DNA from 2 places in the Kribbella sp. CCNWLW201 genome. Region 2 is predicted to be linked to the other one. Evidence: riboswitches for the same ligand, from Rfam matches in the RefSeq annotation. Region 2 holds a riboswitch; the other holds the start of a gene.
What was found. A riboswitch is a leader RNA that binds a small molecule or an ion and turns the genes downstream of it on or off. The one in region 2 is predicted to bind S-adenosylmethionine.

Region 1 (7,284 bases), on a different contig from region 2:
GACTCGCCGACCTCGCCGGAGTTCGCATCGGCCCCACCGGTGAAGATCAGCACCAGCTGGATGGTCAGCGCCGCGATGATGACCGCCGCGATGAGACCATGCGACCACCGCGAGACGCCCACCGCGCGCGAGCGAGCTTGACCGGCCACGGTTCGCCATTCTCCCGGCGACGTACCGGCTCAACCAAAGGCGCCACGCCGGGTGAGGTCGGCCTACGTACCTGTCCCATCCGGGCGGCGATGGTCTGCATCCCGATTGCACCGACCTCGGCATCGGCCCTCCGCCCGTGCCATCGGTCTGGGCGTATGACTTCGCCGATCTGTCCGGCACCCCGTGCTAGCGCCAGCTTTCACAATGGGGCGATAGGCGATAACATCGCCAAATGGCGATGAAAGCACGATCTGACGTCACGATGGAAGCCGGGCTCGACCTGATCGACGAGGCTGGGGCGCTGTCGGTGGCTGCGTGTTTGTTTCATGGATTCAGTGATCCGTCGCGGCTGGCGATCGTTCGGCACCTGGCGTTGGGGGATCACCGGGTCGTGGACCTCACCGAGCATCTTGGGCTGGCGCAGTCGACTGTCTCCAAGCACCTGGCCTGCCTGCGGGACTGCGGTCTCGTCGAGTCCCGCCCACAGGGACGCGCGTCGCTGTTCAGCCTGACTCACCCCGAGGCGACGCTCGAACTCCTGTCGGCGGCCGAGCGCTTGCTCGGCCTGACCGGTGACGCCGTCGCGCTTTGCCCTGTGTACGGCGTGAATTCGTGAGCGACCACCAGCCCCTGCAGATCCAGCCGCTGCAGCTCTCGACCACTTCGCCGAGCACCTGGACGACCGACCCCGAACAGCGACGCAAGCTGGGCCGCCGCGCACAGCTGCTCGCAGGTGCTTCGGTGACCTACAACGTGATCGAGGCGATCATCGCCATCACGGCTGGCCTCGTCGCCGGATCGGTGGCGCTGGTCGGGTTCGGGCTGGACTCGGTCGTCGAGGTGTCCAGCGGGCTGATCATCTTGTGGCAGTTCCGCCACCGCCTGCCCGAGTCTCGGGAACGTCAGGCGCTGCGGATGCTCGCGTTCTCGTTCTTCGCGCTGGCCGCCTATGTGACGTTCGAGTCGGTGCGATCTCTCGTCGGCGGCAGCGATCCCGACGTATCGCCGGTCGGGATCGGACTGGCGATCGCCTCCTTGATCGTGATGCCGTTCCTGTCGTGGGCACAGCGCCGTACCGGTAAGGCTCTTGGCTCGAACGCGGTCGTTGCCGACGGCACCCAAACGCTGCTTTGCACCTATCTGTCCGCTGTGCTGCTCGTCGGACTGGTGCTGAACGCCACACTCGGCTGGGGCTGGGCGGACCCAATCGCTGGACTCATCATCGCGGCAGTCGCGGTCCGCGAAGGCGTGGAGGCGTGGAAGGGCGAGGGGTGCTGCTCACCGATCGCGGGCGCCACCGGAGCCTCGGGGTGCGGATGCTCCCAAGGTGCCTGCGCTGACGGTTGCTGCGAGAACTGACCCCGATGGCCACGCTCACCCTGATCTTGTTCGCTGTCTACATCCTGCCGGCATCGGCCTGGCCCTGATGGTCCCCAACGTGGTCGCCCTTGCCGGCGCCGTCGTACTGATCACCGCCCTGCACCTACAGGTCCGCGTAGTCGAGGAGCCCTACCTCCTCACCACCCACGCCGACACCTACCCCCAGTACGCCGCCACCACCGGCCGCTTCCTCCCCCACATCGGCCGGCTGGCGGGTTGAGCGCTTATTGTCGATGGGTGAGCAAGCGGTTTGAGCGGGCGATGGGGCTGATGCGTCGGCGGGACCCGCAGGGTCGGGAGGATGGGTTTCGGCTGCTATTGCCTCACGCAAGCGATCATGTTGGTGAGCTCATGGCGGCGTTCGTCGAGGAGCGTGAGGATCACGGGTTGCGGTGCTGGCTGCTCGAGCTCATCGGTGAGGCTCGGTCGCCGAATGCTTTGTCGCTGCTCGTCGAGCAACTCCATGGCGACGATGAGTCTCTCCGGGACTGGGCGGTCAGGGGTCTGCAACTGCTCGATAGCAAGCCGGCGCGCGAAGAGCTTTGGAGGGCACGCGCCAATGGGCTGATCAGCTGACCCTCGTGCTTCCACAGGTACGACGCGGCATTGACGCGACGCCTCCCGCACGGGAACTGCAGGAGAGCACTCATCTGGCCCGGGTCCGTCGAGATGCCTCGGTCCTCAGATGAACTGGGGAACGATCATGATTGCGGCGAGGATCAGGGCGATGAAGGACAGGATCCAGCCGATCACGGCCAGCGGCTTGCCGCGGCGGGGGCCGATGCAGCCGATGACCGCGAGGACGATCCCGAGCAGGCCGAAGGGGAGAGGGGAGTAGGCCCGCAGGTTGTCCAGGTTGTAGGGGAGCATCCACACTCCGCACCCGATCAGACCGAGGATCACCGCGGCCACAGCCAGCGAGGGACCCTTCGGAGGGTCCACCGGAGCTGGTCCGCCGGGCCACCCGCGGCCGTGGGGGTCGGTCCAGGGTTGTTGCTGAGGTTGGTTCGGCGGTGCGGGGTACGCGTTCGGTTCGGGCGGCGGGCCGTAGCTCATGAGAACTCCACAGTGGCGGAACGGCTTCTGGCTAACGCGTTGCTGAGCACCGTATCCCTCGACAGGTTCAGACGAACCAGCAGAGGAGAGAGCGAGGCGCGGGTTCGAGCAGCTCGCTCGTGGATATCCGTCGAGGTTTGACCGTCTCGCTGTTACGGTTTGGGGGTTGGTCATGAGTGTCAGCGCGTAGCCCCGGCTTGCTGGCCGGCAACCCTCCTCGTGGGTGGGGTGCCCCGGGTGAGGACCAGGTTCGGCACGTCGGGTGCCGGGCAAGCCGCGAGATGGAGGATCGTCATGGCAGCGCTGGGGTTCCGTTCGGCCACCGCAAACGACGCTGAGCGGGTTGCGTCGCTGCACGCGGACAGTTGGCGTCGGCATTATCGGGGTGCATACGCGGACTCGTTCCTCGACGGCGACGTCGAGGCCGATCGTCGTGAGGTGTGGTCGAAACGGCTGGCCGCACCGACCGACACCGCCACCGTCTTGGCTGAGTACGACGGTCAACTGGTCGGCTTCATTCACGTCGAGTTCGACAAGGACGCCAGGTGGGGCAGCCTTGTCGACAATCTGCATGTCGACCATAGACAGCGCCGTACCGGCATCGGTACCCAACTCCTGGCCCGCGCTGCGGGCGCCATCACCGACCAGGCGGTCGGCAACGCGATGTACCTGTGGGTGCTGCAGCAGAACACCGATGCGCAGCACTTCTACCTCGCCTCCGGAGCCAGCTGCGTGGAAACGGCAGAGGTACCACCGCCCGGCGGAGATCCCACCCGCCTGAACGGCACTCCGGCCTGCCTCCGCATGTCCTGGCCAGACGCCTCACAACTTACCCGCTGAGTTAGCTGACGGCAGACTGATTGCGCCGAAGTGCGTCGGTAGGTTCGAGGTATGACGGCTATTGCTCGGTACGACGAGGTCGCGGAGTACTACGCCTCCGGCTGGACGGACGATCTCACGGATCCGGTCAGTGTCTCCCTCTTCGAGCTCCTGGGCGACGTTGCCGGACAACGAGTGCTGGATGTTGCCTGCGGCCACGGACGCATCAGTCGCGGGCTCGCGCGCAAGGGCGCTTCCGTGGTCGGCGTAGACGTCTCGGCCGCGATGCTCAGCAAGGCGGAAGAGCTCGAGCGGAACGAACCGCAGGGCATCCGCTATCTGCACGCGGATGCGGCCGACCCGGGACTGCTGCAAGGCGATGAGTACGACGCCGCCGTCTGCAGCATGGGTTTGTCCGACATCGACGACCTGGACGGTGCACTGACCAACATCCGTCGGCTACTGCGCCCCGGCGGCGTCTTCGCCTTCACGATGCTGCATCCCTGTTTTCCTGGGATAGAAGGCGTATCCGCCGCCTGGCCGTCCGACGGGACGTACTACGACGAGCGCTACTGGCAGGCCGACGCCTCGCTCTCAACACTCCGCCAGCAAGTCGGCGCCAACCACCGCACCCTGTCGACCTACCTCAACACCCTCCACCACCACGGCTTCACCCTGACCCGAACAGCCGAACCCCAGCCAAGGATCGAGCCGTCATCCCCCCGAGAAGCCATGACAAGATTCCCGGTCTTCCTCGTCGCAGCCTGCCGAACGACAGCCTGACTCAAACGGCGAGTCAAGCGACGGATCCCTCCTCGAAAAACTCCTCCACGACGACGCCTGAGCCCCAGGACGCGCGGCCGATTCCGGTACGGCGGTGTTGCCGGTTATCGGGTGATTCGGTAGATGACGTGGTGGCGGAGGGAGTCGTTTTCGGGGACTGAGGAGTCTTCGAAGTCGTCGGCGGGGTTGCGGGTCATGCCGAGGCGTTGCATGACCGCTTGGGAGCGGAGGTTGGTGGAGGTCGTGATCGCGAGGATCTCCTGGAGCTCCAGCTTGTCGAAGCCGAAATCCAGTGTCGCCCGGGCGGCTTCGGTGGCGTAGCCGTGGCCCCAGGACGAGCGGGCCAGGCGCCAGCCGATCTCGACGCCGCTGACAGGCATGCCGGGCTCGACGTCGTCCAGGCCGGCGAAGCCGACGAACTCGCCGGTCGCCTGCACCTCGACCGCCCACCAGCCGTACCCACGTTCGTCGAACTCAGCCTGAAACGAAGCGACCGAAGCATCACTCTGCTCCCGGCTCAGCACTGAACCCAGATACTCACGCACCTCCGGGTCGGCGTTCATCGCGGCCCACGGTTCGAGATCGGACTCCCGCCAGCGGCGAAGCAGCAAGCGCTCGGTGCGCAGTTCATCCATACCGCAACCCAACGCGAACCACCCCCACCCAGCAAATCCATTTCCGCGCCAGCCCGACGGCCTTCGTGTTGATCAGGTGCGCTGGGCGGCGGTGGTGAGTTGCGTCAGGCGGGCTTCTACGAGGGCGGTTGTTTGGAGGGGTGGATCGGGGTGTTGGCCGGTCAGGGTGGTGCCGAGGGAGGTTAGTTCGGCGTGCAGGATGTCGCGCAGGATTTCGTCCGGTACGGCGAAGACGGCGAGCAGGGCCTGGTCGGGTGGGAGGGCGTGGTCCAGCGTGGCCACGGTCTCCCGGCGCTGCTCGTCGGTCGGGTCGGCAGGCAGGGAGACCGCCGTACGGTGAACCAGTAGGGCCAGCTCGTCCGACGACAGGTGCCGCAGGGTTCGCGCGGCCAGGTCCGCGTCGGGCTCCGGCATGAGTTCCATGGCCGGAGCCTAGTTGCGGTCAAGTAGCTCCGCAGTACCCGCCAAGGGGCGTGGTGAGTACTGCGCAGCCGCCTAGTTGGCTTCTTTCGTCGCCCAGTAGTGCCATTGCGGGGACGCGACTGGGGAACGGGTCAGGCCGTCCGGCCAGGTGGCCGGCAGGTCGTGACTCCGCGCCGCGTACAGGATCACCTCCGATGCGATGCGGTCGCCGCGGACGGCGACACGGGCGGCGGTCTCGGCGCGCATGTCGGACAGGTAGTGGATGGCCGGCAGGAACTCGGCACTCAGGCGCGGACTGAGCCGCCCGACCGGTTCGTCGTCGAGTCTGACCTCGACCACGATCCGGTGCCGGTCCTGGATGCCGTCCTCCTCCTCGACCGCGTGCATGGTGGCGTACGCCCAGCACTCGCCCTCCGCCCGGAAGAACGGTGCCAGTACGTCGGGATGCACCTCGCTGCCCGGGACGACGATGCCGCTGCCGGGCGGCAACAGGTGATAGCTGCCTGGCGGGGGCAGGTTCACCGGGACCAGCATGTGCGGCTGCCCGAGGGCCACCGCGACACTCGCGTGAAACTCCGTCTCCTGATCGCCTTTGCCCTCCCAGTCGGCCGGCTCCCACTCACTGACCCACAGGTGGCACGGCACCTGCGGTTGCAGGCCTTGGGCCACCAGCTCTGACAACACCGGGTGGTACCGGTGCGCATCGTCCCTCGGCAGGTAGCCGACAACCTTCCCCTGCACCCGTACGGCGATGGATCGGGGATCGAATCGGTTGTGCGGTTCCGGGACCAGATCCGCGTCGGTGTCCAGGTCTGCTCCTCGCGCTGGGATGGGGTCGGGGAACAGGCTTCGGATCGCCTGCTCGTGCGGGGCCTCCCGCACGACTTCCTGACCACACCACAGGGCGTCTCCCCACAGACTGAACGGAATCAGTTCCATTCGTGCCCTCCAGTCCACTGTGACCGGCTTTACTCGGCTCATCCCGTCCAGGACCCTGGCCGTTACACCGAGTGAGCGTATGAAAACTAGACTGCCCAGTGAAGGGCCGTTTCACGCCTAACACAAGGGTCTGTTGCGCAAAGGTATCCGCCCGTCCGTACTGTGGACGCGGATCGTCTTGTGTTGCGAGCGAATCGGCGAAGATCGTGCATATGCACGGGAAGGAACGTCATGCAGGGCAGTAGTTCAACCGCTCGTTCGACGACCGGAACAGGCCAGAATCTGGTTGACGCAGCAGCCGTCGAAGACGCGGTCAAGCGGCTCGACGAGGTCGCGGTGCGTACACCGTTGCAACGGAATCTCCGGCTGTCCGAGCGCACCGGCGCCCAGGTCTGGCTCAAGCGCGAAGACCTGCAGATCGGCCGCTCCTACAAGCTCCGCGGCGCCTACAACCTGATCGCCCAGCTGGACGACGATCAGAAGGCGGCCGGCGTGGTCTGCGCCAGCGCGGGCAACCACGGCCAGGGCCTCGCCTACTCGTGTCACATCCTCGGTGTCCAGGGCAAGGTCTTCGTTCCGCGGACGACGCCCCGCCAGAAGCGCGACCGGATCGCGGCACTCGGCGGCAAGCAGATCCAGGTGATCGTCACCGGTGACACGTACGACGACGCGGCCGCCGCGGCCCTGGCCGAGGTCGACGCCACCGGGGCGACGATGGTTCCCGCGTTCGACGACCCGAGAACCGTTGCGGGACAAGGGACTGTGGCGGTCGAGCTGGTCGACCAGCTCGGTCACGCGCCCGACGTACTGGTGGTGCCTGTCGGTGGCGGCGGCCTGATCGCCGGCGTCGCGAGCTGGCTGGCCGAGCGTCATCCCGGCGTACGCATCGTCGGTGTCGAGCCCGCCGGGGCGGCGAGCATGGCGGCGGCGCTGGAGGCCGGCGAGCCGGTGACGTTGCCGCATCTCGACAGTTTCGTGGATGGAGCTGCGGTGCGACGCGTTGGCGACGTGACGTTGCCGTTGGTCGCAAAGGCAGGCATCGAAATGCTCTCGGTGCCAGAAGGCTTGGTGTGCAGCGAGATGCTCGAGCTGTACCAGA
Region 2 (7,284 bases):
AGGACGATGTCCGGGTCGTGCCCCATCCAGCCGTGCCAGTCACTGCGGCACAGCCCGGTGGCCTCGACCTTCAGGACGACACCACCGGGCTCCGGCTCAGGGGCCGCTACGTCAGCAACCGTCGGCAGGACGCCGTACTGCTCAACTACGACAGCGCGCATCCGGCAATGATGTCAGCCGCCTGCTACCGCGGGGATAATCGAGACCTCGCCGCCGTCCTTGATCGACGTCTGCAGGCCTTCGGCGAAGCGTACGTCGTCGTTGTCGACGTATACGTTGACGAAGCGGCGCAGTTCGCCCGACTCGTCCAGCACCCGGGCCTTGATGCCGGGGTAGGAGCTGTCGAGCGACTCCAGCACCTCGCTCAGCGTCGCCCCCTCGGCACTGACCGCGGACGCGCCCTGGGTGTAGGGCCGCAGGATGGTCGGGACGCGGACACTCACGCTCACTGCAGGCCTGCCTTCACGAAGGCGTCGTACGACGCGGGGATGGTCACCTTGGGGCCGACCCGGTCGGCCACGGCGTCGAGCGTCTTCAGCCCGTCGCCGGAGTTGATGATCACCGTCTCGGCCTCGGGGTCGAGTTGGCCGGACTCGATCAGCTTCTTCAGCGTCGCGACGGTCACCCCGCCCGCGGTCTCGGTGAAGATGCCCTCGGTCCGGGCCAGCAACTGGATGCCCTCGACGACCTCTTCGTCGCTGACGTCCTCGATCACTCCGCCGGTACGGCGGGCGACGTCCAGGACGTACGGTCCGTCCGCCGGGTTGCCGATCGCCAGCGACTTCGCGATGGTGTCCGGCTTCACCGGCTTCACCACGTCGTACCCGTCGCGGAACGCCTGGGCGACCGGCGAGCAGCCGGTGGCCTGGGCGCCGTACACCTTGTAGTCGGTCGCGTCGACCAGGCCGAGCTTGCCCAGCTCGGTGAAGCCCTTGTCGATCTTGGTCAGCTGCGAACCGGAGGCGACCGGGATGACGATCTGCTGCGGCAGCCGCCAGCCGAGCTGCTCGGCGATCTCGAAGGCGAGCGTCTTGGAGCCCTCGGAGTAGTACGGCCGGACGTTGACGTTGACGAACGCCCAGCCCTCCTCCTCGCCGGCGATCTCGGAGGCCAGCTTGTTCACGTCGTCGTAGTTGCCCTCGACGGCGACCAGCGTGCCGCCGTACACGGCGGTGGTGATCACCTTCGGGCGCTCGAGGTCGTGCGGGATGAACACGACCGAGCGGATCCCGGCCCGGGCGGCGGCAGCGGCCACGGCGTTGGCCAGGTTGCCGGTGGAGGGGCAGGCGAAGACCTTCATGCCGAGCTCGCGGGTGGCGCTCAGGGCGGACGCGACGACCCGGTCCTTGAACGAGTGCGTCGGGTTGCCCGAGTCGTCCTTCACCCACAGCTTGCGCAGGCCGAGCTCGCGGGCCAGGTTGCCGGCGTCGATCAGCCGGGTGTAGCCGGGTTCGGTGTTCGGGAAGCTGGCCACGTCGACCGGGACGGGCAGCAGCGGCTGGTAGCGCCAGATGTTCTTGGGGCCGGCCTCGATCTGCTCACGGGTGATGGTCGGGTACTCGTACCCGACCTCGAGCGGACCGAAGCACTCGGTACAGGCGTAGAACGGACCAAGTGGCGACTTCGCCCCACAGGCGCGACAGCTCAGGTGCGTACCGTTGCCGAAGGCACCTTCACGGATGGTGTGGGTGGTCGAGTCGGCGGTCAGGCTCATGGAGGTTCCCTCCTCATCTTCCCCGGCACCGGATCTCGGCGTGGGACGGATTTGGCACCGTTCCACCGCGAGTCACCCCCAGGACGGGGGCTCGACGGGGAGGGTTGCCGGGACTTCAACGGGCCGTTTCCCTCAGTCCCTCTGGATGAGCTCCCCCGAGGTTACCCAATCGGGTCCATATTGTGTCTTCGGTTCCCACCATCCGAGACAGTCGATCTCAGCCGTGCCGGGCCCGGAAGGTACGACGGTACGCCGACGGCGACGTGTGCAACTGCTTGGAAAAGTGGTGGCGGAGCGTGACCGGCGTGGCGAACCCGGCCGCCAACGCGATCTCCTCCACCGGCGCATCCCCGGTCTCCAGCATCGTCAGGGCCGCCTGGATCCGCTGGGCGATCAGCCACTTGCCGGGCGTCGTACCGGTCGCCTTCACGAAGTGACGCAGGTACGTCCGCGGCGACAGCCCGGCCTGCTTGGCCAGATCGGGTACGCCGATGGGCTCGGCGAGATGTTCGAGCGCCCAGCCGAGGCTCCGGGCGACCGAGGCGTCGTCGGGGTCGGGCGGCACCGGGGATTCGATGTACTGCGCCTGACCGCCGGACCGGTACGGCTGGATCACCAGTCGCCTGGCGACCGAGTTCGCCACGGCCGCGCCGTAGTCCTTGCGAACCAGGTGCATGGCCAGGTCCAGCCCGGCAGCACAGCCGGCACTCGTGAGTACGTCGCCTTCGTCGGTGTAGAGCGGCTCTGGATCCACGACGATCTTGGGGTAGCGCTTGCGGAGCATATCGGCGTACCGCCAATGGGTAGTCGCACGGCGGTCGTCGAGGAGGCCGGCGGCGGCGAGAGCGAACGCACCCGAGCAGATCGACACGATCCGGGCGCCGCGACGATGGGCCTCCTGCAGCGCGGCGATCAGCTCGGGAGAGGTCTCGCCGCGCGGGTCGGCGACGCTCGGGATGACGACTGTGTCGGCGGCGGCGAACTCCTCCAGGCCGTGTGGGCTACTCAGAGTGGCGCCGCCGAGTACGCGGATCGGGTCGGGTGTCTCGGTGCAGACCTTCAGCTCGTACCAGGGCTGGTCGATATCCGGCCAGGCCAGCCCGAAAACCTCGATCACGATGCCGGCTTCGAAGGCCGTCATGCCGTCGTACGCGAGGACTGAAACGCTGCGCTGATCCATGTGTCACAATCTTAGCGATAGTCGTCGTTCACGCCACTTCTGAGCGCGGCTCGACTCTCGGACGATGGAGTCATGTTCAAGGGATTGAAGGAATTCGCCGTCCAGGTCGCCGCCGGAGTCCACGCCGCCTCCGCGATTCGGCACGGCCTCGAGCCGCCGGCCGCCGCGCTCACGAAGTCCGGTCGCGGCGGAGGTCGAGCATCCGCATCAGAGGTGTCGCCGCAACGCCGTGAACAACCACGCTCAGGACGACGGTGAAGCCGACCGTCGCCCACAGCCACGGCAGGTCGGTGCTGAACTCGGCGCCTGCGTACGCCAGATAGAACACAGACCCGACGCCCCTGACCCCGAACGCCGCGGTCACCCACCGCTCGGAGCGGCGCATCGGTGCTCCGGCCAGGCCGATCCACGCGGTCAGGGGACGGATCACCAGCACCAGCAGGACCCCGAGCGCGGCACCGGCGAGGGTCAGCGGCTTCAGCAGCCCAGCCGTGATCGCGACTCCGAGCAGTAACAGGATCGCCCAGGTGAGGATGTGTTCGAGCTGCTCGATGAACCCGTGCAGCTCCTCGTGGAAGTCGTGGCTTCGCTCGGCCGCTCGCAGGCACAGGGCCGCGACGAACACCGCGATGAAGCCGTACCCGTGCAGCACCTGGGCGAGACCGTAGACGCCCAGTGTCATCGCCAGCGCCAGCACGGGTTCACGCTCACGCGAGTCGGCCAGGCGGAAGATCCGCGAGGGTGCGGAGAAGACCATCTTGCCGAGCAACCAGCCGACTCCGGCGCCGACTGCGACTCCGATCACGGTCCTGCCGATCAGATCCCAGGCGAACCACTCGAGTGCCCAGTTGCCCACCGCACCCTTGGTCGCCGCGAACACAGCGGCGTACACGAAGGGAAAGGCCAGACCGTCGTTCAGGCCGGCCTCCGAGGTGAGTGCGAAGCGGACCTCGTCGTCCTCTTCCGGCTCGGCGCCCGCACCGGTCGACGGTCCTTGCACCTGGACGTCCGAGGCCAACACCGGATCGGTGGGGGCGAGGACGGCACCCAGCAGCAGAGCGGTCGCGGGAGCCAGCCCGAGCAGCCAACCGACGCCGGCGACCGCGGCGATGCAGGCAGGCATGGCAACCAGCAGCAGACGCCAGGTCACCTTCCAACGGCCCCACCCGATCGGCCGGTCGATCGCCAGGCCGACGCCCATCAAGGCGACCAGGATGGTCAGCTCGGCGAAGTGCTTGGTCAGCCCGGGTTCGGCGATCGGGCTGAGGTGGGTGCGGTCCACGGCCAGGCCGAGCAACAGTCCGGCGCCGACGAACGCGATCGGCGCGGAGACGGCGTACCGGCGGAGCAGGCGTGGCAGTACGGCGCCCAGCAGGAGGGCCAGCCCCGCGACCAGGTAGAGGCCGTCCCCGTCAATCGTCATGGTGGCAGTCCGGTGCCCACAGCGGGCTACCTCAAGCGATGGGTTGCGCCCGGCGTGTGAGTGGGCAGGGCCTTGCGGGGGCCGTAACGCGGGTGGCCGATGCCGGTGAGTTCGAGGAGGCGCTGGACGCGGAAGCGGTGGCCGCGGTACGGCTCGATGAGCTCGGCGCAGCCGTCGTCGTCGAGTTCCTCGCCGATCAGCGCGTACGAGACGTTCCGGGACACGTGGTAGTCCGCGAACGAGAACGCATCCGCGTCACCATGCGCCCGCTGCCGCACCTCGGCCGCCGTCCACACTCCGACCCCGGGCAGCGACCGCAGCCGCCGCTCGATCTCCGCCGAGTCAGTCAGCTCCAGGGTCCGCTCCAGCGCCTTGGCCCGCGTTGCAGCCGTGATCACGACTCTCGACCGACGGCCCTCCACGCCGGCCCGCAACCACTGCCAGGACGGGATCAACCGCCACTCTTCCGGCGAAGGCGGGACCATCATCACGCGTCCGTCCGGTGGCTGCGGTCCTGGCGCCGGTTCGCCGTACTCGCGGAGAATCACCCGCCAGGCCCGGAACGCCTCCTTACCGGTGACGACCTGCTCGATCCCCGCGGCAGCCATCGCCTCGAAGACAGCCCGCGTCCGCGGCACCCGCACATGCGGGAACCGTCGCGCCGCATCCACCAGCGCCGTGTGCTCCGGCAACGGCTCGAACCCGTCCCAGCTGTCCGCCTCCCCCAACAACTCCGGCACCCCGTCCAGCGCCCACTCAGCCCCGGGCCCCCACGCCTCCGCCTCCACTTCCCCCAGCGAGGCGTACGGCGTCAGCCGCAAGAGCACCGGCCCTTCGGGCGTCCGCGTGGCCCGCCAAACACTCCGCCGTACCGGATCGAACACATACGCCGGATCCCCCGGCCCCTTCCGCAACCCCCCAATCACCGAATGCGGATCCACCACCCGCCCAGCCCGCCAGACCCGCACTCCCGAACTCACGCCCCAAGTCTGACTCACGCGACGGACACACATGGTGCCGCATCCAGGAAGGCTGAGGTTGTCACTGGTCCGGTCTGATTGGTGCAGTTCGACAGGAGGTGTCCGGCGATCGAGTCGGATACCCGGTGGGTTCAGGCGGGGAGAGGTCGGCAGTGGGCGTATACGTCCTGTCGATTTGTCCCTCACCGAGCCGTGGCTGAAACACGCGTGCCGGGCCAGGTCAGGTGGAACGGGTTACGACCCCACCTTTCTTGACGCGGCAACCGCCCCCATGTCCTAAGAATTGCGACATCGAGACATCGGGTGGGTGACGGGCCGATACTGAGGCATGACTGGGTGGCATTGGGTCAAGGTGGTGGGGAACTTCCTGAACTTGTCGACGGTCGCTGGGCTGTTGGTGGGGGTGATTGGGCGGGCCACGTTCAGCCGGGGGCCGCGGGGCCTGTTCTTCGCGAACGGGTACAAGGTGAAGTTTCCGGTGGCGGGGGCGTTCACGGTGGGGAACGTGGTGCTCAGCAAGTATGAGCGGGCGTATTTCGATGACGAGGCGCTGGTGCGGCATGAGGAGCGGCACTCGTGGCAGTACTTCTGCCTGATCGGGCTGCCGTTGTGGCCGTTGTACGTCGTCGGGGTCGTCGTCTCGTGGTTCCTGACCGGCGACCCGGCGTCGCGGAACCCGTTCGAGCGGCTGGCGAACCTCAAGGACGGCGGATACGTCGAGCGACCGATCCAGTCGTTCGGTCAGACCCTGACGCAGACGTTCAGCGCGCGGCGATCGCGTCAGAAAGAGCAGTAAGCACAGTCACGACGCCGGTCGGGTCGTCGACCACGATGTCCGCGGCCTCGATCAGCTCGGTCGCGTTCGAGGAGCGAGTGGCCAGCAGTACACCGCGCAGACCGGCCTTGCGCTGCTCGTCGATCGCCCGGTACGCCGCCAAGTCGCCAAGGTCATCACCGGCGTACAGGATCGACTGGGCACCGGTGGACTCGAGCAGGCGGCGCAGAGCGACCCCCTTGTCGATACCCGGCGGCCGCAGCTCTAGCACCAGGTTGCCCGGCTCCAGGCGCAGCTCTGCCGCCTCGGCCAGCTCGGTCAGCGGCGTACGCAGCGTCTCGAGTGCACCGACCGGATCGGCCAGCCGACGGGTGTGAACCGCCAGCGAGCTCTCTTTGTCCTCCACGAAGGCGTCCGGCAGCCCATGCTCCTGCAACAACCCTGGAAGCCGATCGCGAGCTTGGGCGACACCAGCCGGCACCGGGTCACTCGTGACCTTCCCGGTCGCCGCTTCCCACCGCTCCAGCCCGTAGTGCCCGAGTACGACGAGCTGCCCGAGGCCAGGGTGGCCGGTGACGCCCGTGAGCTCCGTGGCGACCAGGGCCGGGCGACCGGTGACGATCGCGACCTGGTTCACCGAGCGGGCCAGCCGGGCGAGCGCGTCGAGAGCGCCCTCCACCGGGCGGGACATGGCCGGGTCCTCGACCAGCGGCGACAGGACGCCGTCGAAGTCGGTCGAGATGACCGCGGTGGCCGGGTCGGCGACGATCGCCTCCCAGCCTTCGCGACCGGCCTCGGTCTGGATGGTCGGTGTGCTCATCCGGCGTAGTCCGAGGTGAGGATCACGGTGAGGCGGTCCTTCTTCATGTTGTCCAGCGCACCCTTGGTCCGGCCGACACCGATGTCCCGAGCGAGCTGGTTGGCGGCGGCGAGCATGCCCGGCGGGTAGTACACGGTGCTTTCGGCGATCTTCCCGTGCCAGTTGTCGGCACCGGCCACGGTCCAGCCCGCCTGCCGCGCGCGGCCCGCGACAGAGTCGGCCAGGCCTTTGCGCGCGGTGTTGTTGTAGATCTCGACCGCCGGACGCTGGGCCGGCGGGATCGTGGTCGGCTGCGTCGCCGGCGGCTGAGTGGCCGGGGGCTGGGTGGTGGCAGGAGGCTCGGTCGGCGTCGGGGTGGGCGTCGGCGTGGGTGTGGGCGTGGTGCCCTCCGC

Region 1: another riboswitch for S-adenosylmethionine. It lies ahead of V9K99_RS03500 (GNAT family N-acetyltransferase); the one in region 2 lies ahead of thrC (threonine synthase).

The regions. Positions count from the first base shown of each region.
Region 1 is NZ_JBBCBQ010000001.1:749,135-756,418, forward strand. It holds gene V9K99_RS03470 (Pr6Pr family membrane protein) at 1-149, opposite strand, end outside; gene V9K99_RS03475 (ArsR/SmtB family transcription factor) at 389-766, shown strand; gene V9K99_RS03480 (cation diffusion facilitator family transporter) at 763-1,509, shown strand; gene V9K99_RS03485 (hypothetical protein) at 1,577-1,750, shown strand; gene V9K99_RS03490 (hypothetical protein) at 1,768-2,106, shown strand; gene V9K99_RS03495 (hypothetical protein) at 2,212-2,586, opposite strand; SAM riboswitch class IV at 2,755-2,869, shown strand; gene V9K99_RS03500 (GNAT family N-acetyltransferase) at 2,881-3,426, shown strand; gene V9K99_RS03505 (class I SAM-dependent methyltransferase) at 3,478-4,188, shown strand; gene V9K99_RS03510 (GNAT family N-acetyltransferase) at 4,293-4,823, opposite strand; gene V9K99_RS03515 (hypothetical protein) at 4,896-5,246, opposite strand; gene V9K99_RS03520 (HIRAN domain-containing protein) at 5,319-6,185, opposite strand; gene ilvA (threonine ammonia-lyase IlvA) at 6,417-7,284, shown strand, end outside.
Region 2 is NZ_JBBCBQ010000005.1:378,844-386,127, reverse strand. It holds gene V9K99_RS23665 (zinc-dependent alcohol dehydrogenase family protein) at 1-161, opposite strand, end outside; gene V9K99_RS23660 (ubiquitin-like small modifier protein 1) at 174-449, opposite strand; gene thrC (threonine synthase) at 446-1,714, opposite strand; SAM riboswitch class I at 1,725-1,866, opposite strand; gene V9K99_RS23650 (helix-turn-helix domain-containing protein) at 1,932-2,894, opposite strand; gene V9K99_RS23645 (cation:proton antiporter) at 3,064-4,317, opposite strand; gene V9K99_RS23640 (DNA-3-methyladenine glycosylase family protein) at 4,344-5,297, opposite strand; gene V9K99_RS23635 (hypothetical protein) at 5,626-6,093, shown strand; gene otsB (trehalose-phosphatase) at 6,059-6,892, opposite strand; gene V9K99_RS23625 (LytR C-terminal domain-containing protein) at 6,889-7,284, opposite strand, start outside.